3 regions of the Roseateles sp. GW821-FHT09G09 genome follow, and region 1 is predicted to be linked to each of the others. Evidence: predicted binding sites of a transcription regulator. Region 1 holds the regulator's gene; each other region holds the start of a gene.

Region 1 (4,398 bases):
ACTCGCCAAGCGCGGACTTGCCGCGCCGGAGCGCCTGGAAGCGATGTGCGCGCTGTTCAAGGATCGCTGCGCCACCACGGTGGCCCTGGCGGACTGGCTGGCGATGTATGTGTCGCCGGTGATGCCGACCGAGGCCGATCGCGCCCAGCATCTGACCGATGCGGTGAAGCCGGCCGTGCTGGCCTTCGCCGACAAACTCGAGGCGCTGCCGGTGTGGGACAAGGCAGCCATCAGCGGGGCCATCAAGGAAACCATCGGCGCGCATGGCTTGAAGATGCCGCAATTGGCGATTCCCGTGCGGGTGCTGGCCTGCGGTCGTTCGCAGACCCCGTCGGTGGACGCGGTGCTGGAACTTTTCGACAAAGAAATTTTGTTGAACCGCTTGCGTTCCGTTTAAAACTCGATCTATACTCTCGTTCTCGCTTGAACAGCGCGACGTTCGAAACGAACTTCGAAGCGGCAGACGATGAATCAAAACGGGGAGCGCGAGCTCCCCGATGAAATTCAAGAGCCGAAAAGAAGCCGGGTCGAATCCCCGAAGGGGGTATAGCTCAGCTGGGAGAGCGCTTGCATGGCATGCAAGAGGTCAGCGGTTCGATCCCGCTTACCTCCACCAAACTTCAGTTTGCGTGGCGCGCGGTTCAAGGGAAGAAGGTTCAGTCCCCTTCGTCTAGAGGCCTAGGACACCACCCTTTCACGGTGGCTACAGGGGTTCGAATCCCCTAGGGGACGCCAAGTTTCGAACTTGGTTGCTGACCAGAGATTGAATGAGAAAATCGAAAAATTCTTTGGAATTCGATTTGATCGTTGTCAAAATCAGGTACAGTAACGAAATCGACGCAGCGATGACATCAAGCAATTGATCGAATCAAAGCGACATGAGTTTGATGCGACGGATCGAAAGATCTTGAGTATCTGGAGTGGTAGTTCAGTTGGTTAGAATACCGGCCTGTCACGCCGGGGGTCGCGGGTTCGAGTCCCGTCCACTCCGCCAACACAGTTGAGACTCGGGCGGCGTACCGATTCGATGCGAAAGCATTCGGGGGTATAGCTCAGCTGGGAGAGCGCTTGCATGGCATGCAAGAGGTCAGCGGTTCGATCCCGCTTACCTCCACCAGAGCACCTTCGGGTGGGATGGTTGCAAGGTACACGCGGTTCGAGTCGAGACAGCAAGTCCAGTCCCCTTCGTCTAGAGGCCTAGGACACCACCCTTTCACGGTGGCTACAGGGGTTCGAATCCCCTAGGGGACGCCAAGTTTGACAAGGCTTGGCTGCATCACGGTTCTGCATGGAGCCGATGGCTTGCAGCAGAACTTGTTCGCAAATGATATCGATGCACCCAATAGCGTCGTATCTGGAGTGGTAGTTCAGTTGGTTAGAATACCGGCCTGTCACGCCGGGGGTCGCGGGTTCGAGCCCCGTCCACTCCGCCAGCATTAAAACCCTGTCGATGCAAATCGGCAGGGTTTTTTCTTTTGTGTGTTCGCTGGCGTCGTCCACTGGTTGCGCGACATTTGCTGCGACGGGTCCGAGATCAAAGATCCGGATATTCGCGCTTTCGTTGTGCCGTATAACTCCACCAATCTCGTGGTGGGCCGCCGTTCATGAAATCGACGGCGGCCATATAGGTATCCAGCACGCACGGATCGTGCCGCTGACCGGTCAGTTTGCAGATCCGTTGATACAGCGCAAAGGCATCGGCACCGACGAGATCCGCCGGCTGACGAATCCCCATCCGCTCGAAATCGCGCACCATCGCCGGTCCGATGTTGGGAATCTGCCGAAGCGACGCGCATTCCGCAGCCGAAGCCGCCTTGGTGTGCGTCTTTCGCGCGCTCATGAGGGAATCCTGGCGCTCAGTGGAAGCCGCCGGAGCGGATCAGGCCGACCGCCAGGCCCTCGATCGCAAACTGTTCGTCCGGGCTGACCTCGATCGGCTGGAAGTCGCTGTTTTCAGGCAGCAGGCGAATGCCGTCGGCATGGCGCTGGAAGCGCTTCACGGTGACCTCTTCCCCGATGCGCGCCACGACGACCTGACCGTTGCGAGCCTCGCTGATCTTCTGCACGGCGAGCAGGTCGCCGTCCACGATGCCGATGTCCTTCATGCTCATGCCTTTCACGCGCAGCAGGAAGTCCGGCGCCTTCGAGAACATCGAGGGGTCGACGCTATAGTGCTGTTCGACGTGTTCCTCGGCCAGGATGGGGGCGCCAGCGGCGACCCGGCCCACCAGCGGCAAGGTCAGCTGCGCGAGGCTCGCCAGCGGCAGCGCGAACTGGCTGTGCTCCCGCGCGCGATTGACCTGGCGCAATGCCGTCGATGGCAACCGGATCCCGCGAGCGGTGCCGCCCACCAGTTCGATGACGCCCTTGCGCGCCAAGGCCTGCAGGTGTTCCTCGGCGGCGTTGGCGGACTTGAAGCCCAGTTGCTGCGCGATCTCCGCGCGGGTGGGTGGCGAGCCGGTGCTCTCGATGCTGTCGCGGACCAGATCGAAGATCTGCTGTTGCCGGGCGGTGAGTTTGGGCGGAGTGTCCACGAGCAAGCCTTTGTTCCATTGAGGGGCGGATGTCGAAGACGAGGCGACCCGAGGGTTCGGAGGCCGCCTGAGAATTCATCCAGCATCTGGATTTTTATACAGGAGACGAGAAATTGCAAAGTGCGGCGCAGACCCTCGTGATCATCGGCACCGGCGGGACCATCGCCGGCGCTTCCGGGCGCGCGACGGACAACGTCGGCTACAAGGCCGGCTCGCTGTCGGTGGCGGCGTTGGTGGGCGCGGTGCCGGCGCTGGCGGCCAGGGCGCTCGAGGCTGAGCAACTGGCGCAGCTCGACAGCAAGGACATGGATCACGCGACCTGGGCCCGCCTCGCGCGCCGGGTGCGGGCGCATCTGGATCGCCCCGAGGTGCGCGGCATCGTGATCACGCACGGCACCGACACGCTGGAGGAGACCGCCTACCTGCTGCAGCGCGTGCTCGCGCCCGAGAAGCCGGTCGTCCTGACGGCGGCGATGCGCCCGGCGACGGCCATCCAGGCGGATGGTCCGCAGAACCTGCTCGACGCGGTGGCCGTGGCCGAGGCCGACGACGTGCGCGGTGTCGTCGCGGTCGTTGCGGGGAAGGTGTGGTCGGGCTTGGAGCTGCGCAAGACGCACACCTACCGCCTCGATGCCTTCGAGGCCGGGCCCGACGCCGGGCCGCTGGCCGTGGTGGAGGAGGGGATCGTGCGCCGCTTCCGCGATTGGCCCCAGGGCGAGGCCTTGAGCGCGACCTTGCTGCCCGAGGACGCTTCGCGCTGGCCGTGGGTCGAGGTGCTGGTCAGCCACGGCGGGGCCGACGCGCGCGCCCTGGAGGCCTGGCGTGCCGCGGGGCTCCAGGGGCTGGTGCTGGCCTGCACCGGGAACGGCACGCTGAACCGCGCGCTCGATGCGCCGGTCCAGGCGCTCAAGGACGCCGGCATCCCGGTCTGGCGCACGACGCGATGCGCGCAGGGGCGCATCGTCGGCGCGAGCGACGAACCCGCGGCCGCGCTGTCGCCCTGGGCGGCGCGCATCGAATTGATGCTCACGCTGCTGCGGCCGCGCTGATCCCGTCGCGCATCGCTGATCCCGCATCGGACCAAAGAATCGGGCCAAAGAAAAAGCGCCGGCATTGCCGGCGCTTTTTTCATCGCGAATCCGGATGGGGCCGGATCCGGACGATCAGACGATCGTCAGCGTGACGTCGATGTTGCCGCGGGTGGCGTTGGAGTACGGGCAGACCTCGTGCGCCTCGGCGACCAGCTTCTCCAGCGCGGCGCGGTCCATGCCCGGCACCGAGATCTTCATCGACACGGCGATGCCGAAGGCGCCCGGCTTGTTGGCGTGGGGGCCGATGCCGACTTCGCTGGTGATCGAGACTTCGGCCGGCAGGGCGACCTTGTTGCGGCCCGAGACGGCCTTCATCGCGCCGATGAAGCAGGCGGAGTAGCCCGCGGCGAACAGTTGTTCAGGGTTGGTGCCGGCACCGCCGCCGCCGCCGAGTTCCTTTGGCGTCGACAGGTCGACCTTCAGCGCGCCGTCGGACGACTGCGCGGTGCCTTGACGGCCGCCAGTGGCGGTGGCGGTGGCGGTGTAGAGGGCTTTTTCGATGGCCATGTGAGGCTCCTTGGTGGTGATGGGTGGGGGGTGAACGGACAACTCGGGGTCAGGTCTCGCCATCCTCGTCCGCAGTGACGGGATCGGCGGGATCGCGAGCCAGGTGGGTCAGTACGTTGGCTCGCAATTCATGCAGGCGCTTTGTCAGCGACTCCAGTTCGGCGGGGCCGCAGGCGCTGGCGCAGGCCAGCTGTTCAGGGATGGCGACGGCCTGGTCGCGCAGTGCGCGGCCGGCCGGCGTCAGATGGATCTCGACGCGACGCTCA
Region 2 (4,398 bases), on a different contig from region 1:
GCATCGAGATGCGCGCCGAGATCAAGCTGTTGCACCAGCGCACCAAGACCACGACCGTCTACGTCACCCACGACCAGGTCGAGGCGATGACGCTGGGCGACCGCATCGCGGTGATGCGCGACGGTCTGGTGCAGCAGTTCGGCACGCCGGAAGAGATCTACGCGCGGCCGGCCAACCGCTTCGTGGCCGAGTTCATCGGCTCACCCACGATGAACTTCGTCAGCGCCGAGCGCAACGGCGGCGGCGCGCTGGCGGCGCAAGGCGTGACCCTGCCGGTGAACGCGGGGCAGCAGGCCTCGATCGACGCGGCGGGCGCCGTGCTCTACGGCGTGCGTCCGGAACACATCCGGCTGGCGGAGACCACCGACGCCGGCGCGGGCGGCATGCCGGGCGTGCTGAAGATGAGCGAGCCGACCGGCCCCGAGACCTACCTGCTGGTGGACACGCCGAGCGGTCCGATGACGGCGCGCGTCTCGGGCAATCCCCACCTCAATGTCGGTGACGCGGTTCGCCTGCAATGGGCGGCGGAGTCGGCCCACCTGTTCGACGCGAAGGACGAGCGCCGCCTGGCGTGACGGGACCGGTGGGCGCGGCAGGTCTCACACGCAGCCAGAGGGTCTGCGCGGCGAGCATCGCGGCCAGCGCCAGCGCGATCCAGGCGGAGCCGTCGGAGCCGGTCATCGGCGAGGCGGTCTGCTTCACGTACACGCCCACCAGGCCCCACACTGCGGCGCCGGCATAACCGAGCGCCGCGGGGCCGGTGCCCGGCGCGTGCAGCCGCGCATTGGCGACCAGCAGCAGCAAAGCGGCGAGCGCCCACAGCACCATCGTCCAGGGCAACTGGTCCTGCGTCGGCAGCATCTGCGCGGCGACGACGGTCTGCGCGGTGTCCAGGAACGCGGCCAGCGACAACCATCCCGTGTGCAGCGCCAGCGGGAACACGGCGAGCCACGACTGCGCGCCGCGCGGCATGGCGCGCGCCACCAGCATCAAGGCCCACAGCAGGCTCGCCAGCGCGGCCCAGATGACGGCCAGCGCCAGGCCGAACCACTGCTGCGAGAACACGATCATCCAGCTGGCCGTCAGCGTGAAGCCGAGGATGACCAGCCAGTGGCAGCGGTGGGAGTCGCGGTGCCCTTCCCGGTCCGGGACGGGCTGGCCGCGCAGCAGCCAGGCGGCGAAGACCAGGTCGAGCAGGAAGATCACGCCCCAGATGGAGAACGCGTAGCCGTCGGCGACGAGCAGCGTCGGGAAACGGTCGGAGATGGCGCCGTTGTCGGGGCCGAAGACGCCGCGCTGGGACGCCCAGGCCACGAGGGGCATGGACAGCGCGCTGAGGATGACGAGGATCTGGAGCATGGGATCGAAGGGAGCAGAGCGAGTCTGTTCCGATCCCGGCAAGCCATATGCCCTCCTCGTCAATGGCCCGCCTGCGAAGACCGCGGCCCTCACCCCCCGCCCTCTCCCGCGGTGCGGGAGAGGGAGCCAGATCGGCGCCCTTCTTACTCCCCTCTGCCGCGGTGCGGGAGAGGGAGCCCAACCGAGGCCCTTCCTGCGCTGCCTCCCTGGCAAGAGAGGGGCGCAGAGAAGAGCCAGCGCCGCGAGTCGAGCCGATCGGGCTCCCTCTCCCGCTTGCGGGAGAGGGTGGGGGTGAGGGCCAGCGGCGGTGGAAGTACTGAAGGTCGGGTCAGGCATGCAATCACTGTTGATGCATACAGCTATGATCGCGGCCATGTGCCCCGATGCCCTCGCCGACACGCAGAACGACGTCTTCGCCGACCTCAACCCCGAGCAGCGCTCCGCCGTCGAGCACGGCCTGGATAAAGGCGTTCCGGACCACGGGCCGCTGCTGGTGATCGCCGGCGCAGGATCCGGGAAGACGAAGACGCTGGCGTCGCGCGTGGCGCGCCTGATCCAATCCGGCGCCGATCCTCAGCGATTGCTGCTGCTGACCTTCTCGCGCCGCGCCGCGGGCGAGATGGAACGTCGCGCGGGCCGCGTGCTGCATCGCGCGCTCGGCCTGCGCGCGACGCAGGCACCGCCGCGTTTCCCGTGGGCCGGCACCTTCCACAGCGTGGGCGCGCGGCTGCTGCGCGAGTACGCGCATCGCATCGGCCTCGCGCCCAACTTCACCATCCTCGACCGCGCCGACGCCGAGGACCTGATGGGCCTGCAGCGCCAGGCGCTGGGGCTGGCCGAGACCACCGAGCGCTTCCCGCTGAAGGCGACCTGCCTCAACATCTATTCGCGCGTCGTGAACAGCGAGGCGCGGCTGGACCAGGTGCTGCAGGAGCACTTCCCCTGGTGCTTCCCGGTCCATGACGAGCTCAAGCGCCTGTTCAAGGCCTATGTCGAGGAGAAGCAGCAGCAGCAACTGCTCGACTACGACGACCTGCTGCTCTACTGGTCGGCGCTGATGAGCGACGACACGCTGGCCGCGGAGCTGGGCGAGCGCTTCCAGCATGTGCTGGTCGACGAGTACCAGGACACCAACCGGCTGCAGGCGACGATCCTGAAACGGCTCAAGCCGCGTGGCGACCGGTTGACGGTGGTGGGCGACGACGCGCAGGCGATCTACTCGTTCCGCGCGGCGGAAGTGCGCAACATCCTGGAATTCCCCGCCCAGTTCGATCCGCCCGCGCGCGTGGTCGCGCTGGAGCGCAACTACCGGTCGACGCAGACCATCCTGGACGCGTCCAACGCCGTGATTGCGATGGCGCGCGAGCGCCACGACAAGCGCCTGTGGACCGACAAGGCCTCGAGCGAGCTGCCGCATCTGGTGACCGTGGACGACGAGGCGCGGCAGGCGCAATGGGTCGCCGACAAGGTGCTGGAGCGCCGCGAGCAGGGCCTGAAGCTGACGAAGCAGGCGGTGCTGTTCCGGACCTCGAGCCACGCGGCGCCGCTGGAGCTGGAGCTGACGCGACGCAACATCCCGTTCGTCAAGTTCGGCGGCCTGAAATTCCTCGAGAGCACGCATGTGAAGGACGTGCTGAGCGTGCTGCGCTGGGCGGAGAACCCGCGCGGCCGGCTGGCGGGTTTCCGCGTGGCGCAGCTCCTGCCGGGCTTCGGCCCGGCGAGCGCGAGACGGCTGCTCGACGCGATGGCGCCGGCGGCCGACCCGGCGCAGGCGCTGCGCGATTTCGAGCCACCGCGCGCCGCGGCGTCTTCCTGGACTGCGTTGCGCGATCTGATGCTGCAGCTGATCTCGGGATCGAGCTGGCCCTTGGATCTGGAGGAGGCGGTGCAGTGGTACGCGCCGCATCTGGAGCGGCTCTACGACGATGCGCCGGTGAGACTGTCCGACCTGGAGCAGATCACGCGCATCGCGCAAGGCTACGGCTCGCGGGAGCGCTTCCTGACCGAGCTGACGCTGGACCCGCCCGACGCGAGCAGCGACGAGTCGGGCGTGCCGCTGAAGGACGAGGACTACCTGATCCTGTCGACCATCCATTCGGCCAAGGGGCAGGAGTGGAATGCGGTCTACCTGCTGAACTGCGTGGACGGCTGCATGCCGTCGGACCTGAGCACCGGCGCGCAGGCGCAGATCGAGGAGGAGCGACGACTGCTCTACGTCGCGATGACGCGGGCGAAGGACCACCTCGCGGTGATGGTGCCGCAGCGCTTCTACGTGACGCAGCAGACGCGGCACGGCGACCGGCACCTCTACGCGAGCGTGTCGCGTTTCCTGCCCGGCAAGGTGGTGCGCCACTTCGAGAAGGTCGGTCCCGCCAACCAGGCGCAGGCGCCACTGCCGGCGCTCGTGAAGCCGGCGATGGATGTCGCCGCCAAGCTGCGCAAGGCCTGGGACTGACATCCCGATTCAATCCCTCACTGGTGCGCATCGGACCGGAAGGGTCCGGGCGCGCGCGTAACGCACGTTACGGCGGGCTCGGCTGGCAGTTCGCCGCGAAGAACTTAAACTTCGCGACGGTCAAACCCTGACCCCCTCCTCCCTCCGGACCCAGCCGCCAGCCCAGCCCGACCGCCGTGACGATCCGCGACACCGTTCTCCGCACCCTTGCCCACACCAACTGGAAGCTCGCGCTGCCGGCGCTGATCCTCACCTGCGGTTGCCTGATCGTGCAGGCGGCCAGCGACGACCCCGAGGTCGTCGTCCCCACGGCCGCCCCCACCACGGCGGCCATCAGTCCCAATGGCGTCCTGACGCCGGCACCCGCCGCATCGGACGGTACGTCCACGCCGGCGCCGGCACCGATGGCCTCCTCTCCCTTGATCGCCAAGTCGCCCGGCACGGTCGTCGCCCCGACGCCGTCCGACGAGCCGCTGATGAAGCTGCCGGTCAACGCCCGCCACATGCTGGTCGTCGACGACACCGGCCGCGTGCTGATGGCCAAGGAGCCGGACTCCGTCGTGCCCATCGCCTCGCTGACCAAG
Region 3 (4,398 bases), on a different contig from region 1:
GAGCGACGAAGGTGCGGCGGACGGCGCTCGGGGGAGGCGGAGGAAGACATAAAACCGATGCAAACACGCGAAAACACGCCCGCGGACGAACGCCGGCGGGCTGTTTTGCGAAGCCGAAAATGTAGCATGCTGCGTTGCATCAAGCCCTTGGCGCGGTTGAGACGCGCACCGCCGTAGGCTTGTCAGCGCGTCGCAAGGTGCTCGTGACGCACGAAGTTTCGTCGAGTTTCAGGGGCTGTCGCTCTTTCAAGCGGCATGAGCGCTCGCCGGACCGTGGGACTGCTCACTCGTCGACATCACGGCCCGCCGCAACGCGCCGGACCGCCCGGCGCGCGAGGTCGGAGCCAAATCCGCGCCCCACCAGAAAACGCAGGCGCTTGGCCAGCGCCGCGGCATCCGCCGCCGGTCCCTCGCCGAACTTGCGTCGCAACAACTCGCAGGCCCGCTCCAGCTCGCCGGCCGCGAGCGTCGAACGCTGCTCCGCGTCCAGCGAGATCCCATGCTGCGCGAGCTCCTGCTCGATGCGCCTCTGGCCGAATCGCTGCGAGCGCACATGGATCCGGGACTCGACGAATCTCGAGTCGTCGAGATACCCGTTGGCCTTGAGCCAGTCGAGGACCGCGTCGACTTCGACGCTGGGCCCCTGCGGTTCGTCTTCATCCGGAAAGTCATCGCTCAAGCCTGCCGAGGCTTCGGCAGCTTCGGCCTGGCGGTCACGCGCGATGCGCAGCAGCTTGCGCCGCAACTCCATGGCGCTGTGCTCCCGCTGCGCGAGCAGCGCCACTGCACGGGCCTTCAGCGACAGCGGCTGCGAGGCCCGGCCCCGCCGACCCTCTGGCGGGGTCATGCGACTGCCCCGCGCTTACTCGGCGTCGCCGCCGGGCGTCGCTCCCAGCAGCGGGACGCCCAGCGAATCGCGGATCTTGTTCTCGATCTCGACCGCCAGGTCCGCGTTCTCGCGCAGGAACTCGCGCGCGTTGTCCTTGCCCTGACCGATCTTCTCGCCGCCGTAGGCGTACCAGGAGCCGGCCTTCTCGACGATCTTGGCAGCCACGCCCATGTCGATGATCTCACCCTCGCGGCTGATGCCTTCGCCGTAGAGGATGTCGAACTCCGCCGTCTTGAACGGCGGCGCGACCTTGTTCTTGACGACCTTGACCTTGGTCTCGGAACCGATGACTTCCTCGCCCTTCTTGATCGAGCCGATGCGGCGGATGTCCAGACGCACCGACGCGTAGAACTTCAGCGCATTGCCGCCGGTCGTCGTTTCCGGGCTGCCGAACATCACACCGATCTTCATGCGGATCTGGTTGATGAAGACGACGGTGCAATTGGTCTTCTTGATGGTGGCGGTCAGCTTGCGCAGCGCCTGGCTCATCAGGCGGGCCTGCAGGCCCGGCAGCGAGTCGCCCATTTCGCCTTCAAGTTCCGCCTTCGGCGTCAGCGCGGCCACCGAGTCGATGACGATCAGGTCGACCGAGCCGGAGCGCACCAGCGAGTCCACGATCTCCAGCGCCTGTTCGCCGGTGTCGGGCTGGCTGATCAGCAGTTCCTGCAGGTTGACGCCGAGCTTCTGTGCGTACTGGACGTCGAGCGCGTGTTCCGCATCGATGAAGGCGCACACGCCGTCCAGCTTCTGCATCTGGGCGATGACCTGGAGCGTCAGCGTGGTCTTGCCGGAGGATTCCGGGCCGTAGATCTCGACCACGCGGCCGCGCGGCAGACCGCCGACGCCCAGCGCGATGTCCAAGCCCAGCGAGCCGGTGGAGACGACCTGGATGTCCTCGATCTTCTCGCCTTCGGCCAGTCGCATGATCGAGCCCTTGCCGAACTGCTTTTCGATCTGGGCGAGGGCGGCCTGCAGGGCCTTGGCTTTTTCGGTGTTGGCGTTCTTCACGGGGGCGTCCATGCAATCTTCTCCTGTTGGCTGCGGCGGATTATGGCGCAATCTGTATATCTGTACAGTACTTTGTCGAGTCCGTCGGCCCGCTGTGAAGGGCCGTGGAAGGTCGATGGCGCCATCTTAGGCAGTTGCTGGCTCACAGGATGAGCCAGTCGCCCGATTGCCGCTTTTTTCCCTCAGGGGTGGGAAGCGCCTTCATTCGAACCTGTCGCCGGCCTGACCCGGCACCCCCGACAGTCGCCTTGGCAGACGCCTCGGAAACGCCTAGGGAACACCGACGGACCGCTCCCTAGAATGTCTCCATGACCAGAGGGGACGACACATGCGCATCTTGATCGCCGAAGACGACCAGGTCCTCGCCGACGGCCTGCTGCGTTCGTTGCGGGCGTCGGGCTGCGCGGTCGACCAGGTCGGCAGCGGCAGCGAGGCGGATGCGGCCCTCGCCTCGCATGAGTTCGACCTGCTGATCCTCGATCTGGGACTGCCCAAGTTGCACGGCCTCGAAGTGCTGAGACGCTTGCGCGCGCGCGGCTCGGCCGTGCCGGTGCTGATCCTGACCGCGGCGGACAGCATCGAGGAGCGCGTCAAGGGGCTGGACCTGGGCGCCGACGACTACATGGCCAAGCCGTTCTCGCTGCAGGAACTCGAGGCCCGCGTGCGCGCGTTGACGCGGCGCGGACTCGGCACCGCGTCGAACGTGATCCGCCATGGGCCGCTGAGCTTCGACGCGACTGGCCGGGTCGCCTACATCAACGAGCAGATGGTGGAACTGTCGGCGCGGGAACTGTCGCTGCTGGAAGTCCTGCTGCAACGCGCCGGGCGCCTCGTGAGCAAGGACCAATTGGTCGAGCGGTTGTGCGAATGGGGCGAGGAAGTCAGCAACAACGCGATCGAGGTCTACATCCATCGGTTGCGCAAGAAGATCGAGCAGGGGCCGATCCGCATCGCCACGGTGCGCGGATTGGGCTATTGCCTTGAGAAGATTCCCGGCTGAGCTGCCGCATGGCGGCTGATTCCTCCGGTCACCGCTCGCTGTTCGGCGAGATCCTCGACTGGATGCTCGCCCCGCTGCTGGTCATCTGGCCGATCAGCGTCGCGTTGACCTGGCTGGTGGCGCAGGGCATCGCCAACAAGCCCTACGACCGCGAGCTCGACGAGATGGCGCGCACGCTCGGGCTGCAGGTGGTGACGGAACCCGCCCCCGGTGACGCGGTCGCGAAGCGCGGCCGCTCGCGCTACGCGCTGGCGCCCGAGGCGGCCGCGCTGCTGCGCGCGGACGAGTCCGACACCGTCTACTACCAGGTCCTCGGCCTGCGCGGTGAACTGCTCAGCGGTGACGCCCAACTGCCGGTCCCCGAAGTGGAGCCGCCGATCGTCCCCTGGGAGGTCAACCGCCGCTTCGACGAAGTCAACAACGAACAGGTGCGCATCTCCTACCTGTGGGTGGTGCCGGAGGGGATGGCGGGCAGCGACCGGATGATGCTGGTGCAGGTCGCGGAGACCTTGGGCAAGCGCTCCCGGCTGACCAACGAGATCATCAAGGGCGTCATCCTGCCGCAGTTCGTGATCCTGCCGCTGGCAGTGCTGCTGGTGTGGCTGGCGCTGGCGCGAGGCATCGCGCCGCTGAACGATCTGCAGCGGCGCATCCGCTCGCGCGACAGCTCGGACCTGAGCCCCATCGATGAGCAACGCATCCCGGACGAGGTCGCGCCGCTGGTGCAGGCCATCAACGACCTGCTGGAGCGTCTCGACCAGTCGATCCGCTCGCAGAAGCACTTCCTTGCGGACGCCGCGCATCAGCTGAAGACGCCGCTTGCCGGGCTGCGCACGCAGGCCGAGCTGGCGCAGCGCGAGATCGACGAAGGTCGCAGTTCTCCGGCGGAGCTGCGTCGCTCGCTGAAGCAGATTGCCGTGTCGAGCCAGCGCGCGGCGCACATGGTCAACCAGTTGCTCGCGATGGCCCGCGCCGAGGACCAGGAACACGCCGCGCGCCGCAGCGAGGTGAACCTGGCGGTGCTGGCGATCGAGACGGTGCGCGACTTCGTGCCGCGCGCGATGGAGAAGCGCCTGGACCTCGGCTACGAGGGACCGGAGGCGAGCCAGGCGGGTCTGCGCATCAACGGGCATCCGCTGCTCATCCGCGAGCTGATCCGCAACCTCGTCGACAACGCGCTGCTCTACACGCCCAGCGGCGGCACGGTCACCGTGCGCGTGGTCGAGGACCCGTTCGGGCAGGTCTGCGTCCTGCAGGTCGAGGACTCGGGGCCTGGCATCGTCGAGTCGGAACGCGAGCAGATCTTCCAGCCGTTCTACCGCGCGCTGGGCACCAACGTCGACGGCTCCGGCCTGGGCCTCGCGATCGTGCGCGAGATCGTCCAGCAGCATGAGGCCGAGATCGCGGTCGACGACACGCGGGCGCGCCGGCAGGCGGAGTCGGACGGCGTCGGACCCGGCGCGCGCTTCACGGTCCGGTTCGCGGCGCATCCGTTGTCGAG

What was found. Region 1 encodes LexA, which represses DNA repair genes until DNA is damaged. Its sites were predicted from a motif close to ACTGTATNNNNATACAGT; they were not measured.
Region 2: the regulator LexA is predicted to act here: its motif matches at 1,702-1,719, upstream of AC07O8_RS18855 (ATP-dependent helicase).
Region 3: the regulator LexA is predicted to act here: its motif matches at 1,949-1,966, upstream of recA (recombinase RecA).

The regions. Positions count from the first base shown of each region.
Region 1 covers NZ_JBWKOG010000010.1:182,250-186,647, reverse strand. The annotation lists gene gltX (glutamate--tRNA ligase) at 1-397, shown strand, start outside; tRNA gene AC07O8_RS24235 (tRNA-Ala) at 541-616, shown strand; tRNA gene AC07O8_RS24230 (tRNA-Glu) at 660-735, shown strand; tRNA gene AC07O8_RS24225 (tRNA-Asp) at 918-994, shown strand; tRNA gene AC07O8_RS24220 (tRNA-Ala) at 1,042-1,117, shown strand; tRNA gene AC07O8_RS24215 (tRNA-Glu) at 1,179-1,254, shown strand; tRNA gene AC07O8_RS24210 (tRNA-Asp) at 1,357-1,433, shown strand; gene AC07O8_RS24205 (helix-hairpin-helix domain-containing protein) at 1,535-1,840, opposite strand; gene lexA (transcriptional repressor LexA) at 1,857-2,534, opposite strand; gene AC07O8_RS24195 (asparaginase) at 2,648-3,583, shown strand; gene AC07O8_RS24190 (organic hydroperoxide resistance protein) at 3,698-4,132, opposite strand; gene AC07O8_RS24185 (MarR family winged helix-turn-helix transcriptional regulator) at 4,182-4,398, opposite strand, start outside.
Region 2 covers NZ_JBWKOG010000007.1:17,501-21,898, reverse strand. The annotation lists gene AC07O8_RS18865 (ABC transporter ATP-binding protein) at 1-575, shown strand, start outside; gene AC07O8_RS18860 (TspO-related membrane protein) at 490-1,359, opposite strand; gene AC07O8_RS18855 (ATP-dependent helicase) at 1,733-3,814, shown strand; gene AC07O8_RS18850 (serine hydrolase) at 3,991-4,398, shown strand, end outside.
Region 3 covers NZ_JBWKOG010000001.1:743,404-747,801, reverse strand. The annotation lists gene AC07O8_RS03245 (regulatory protein RecX) at 284-784, opposite strand; gene recA (recombinase RecA) at 863-1,909, opposite strand; gene AC07O8_RS03235 (response regulator) at 2,226-2,897, shown strand; gene AC07O8_RS03230 (sensor histidine kinase) at 2,906-4,398, shown strand, end outside.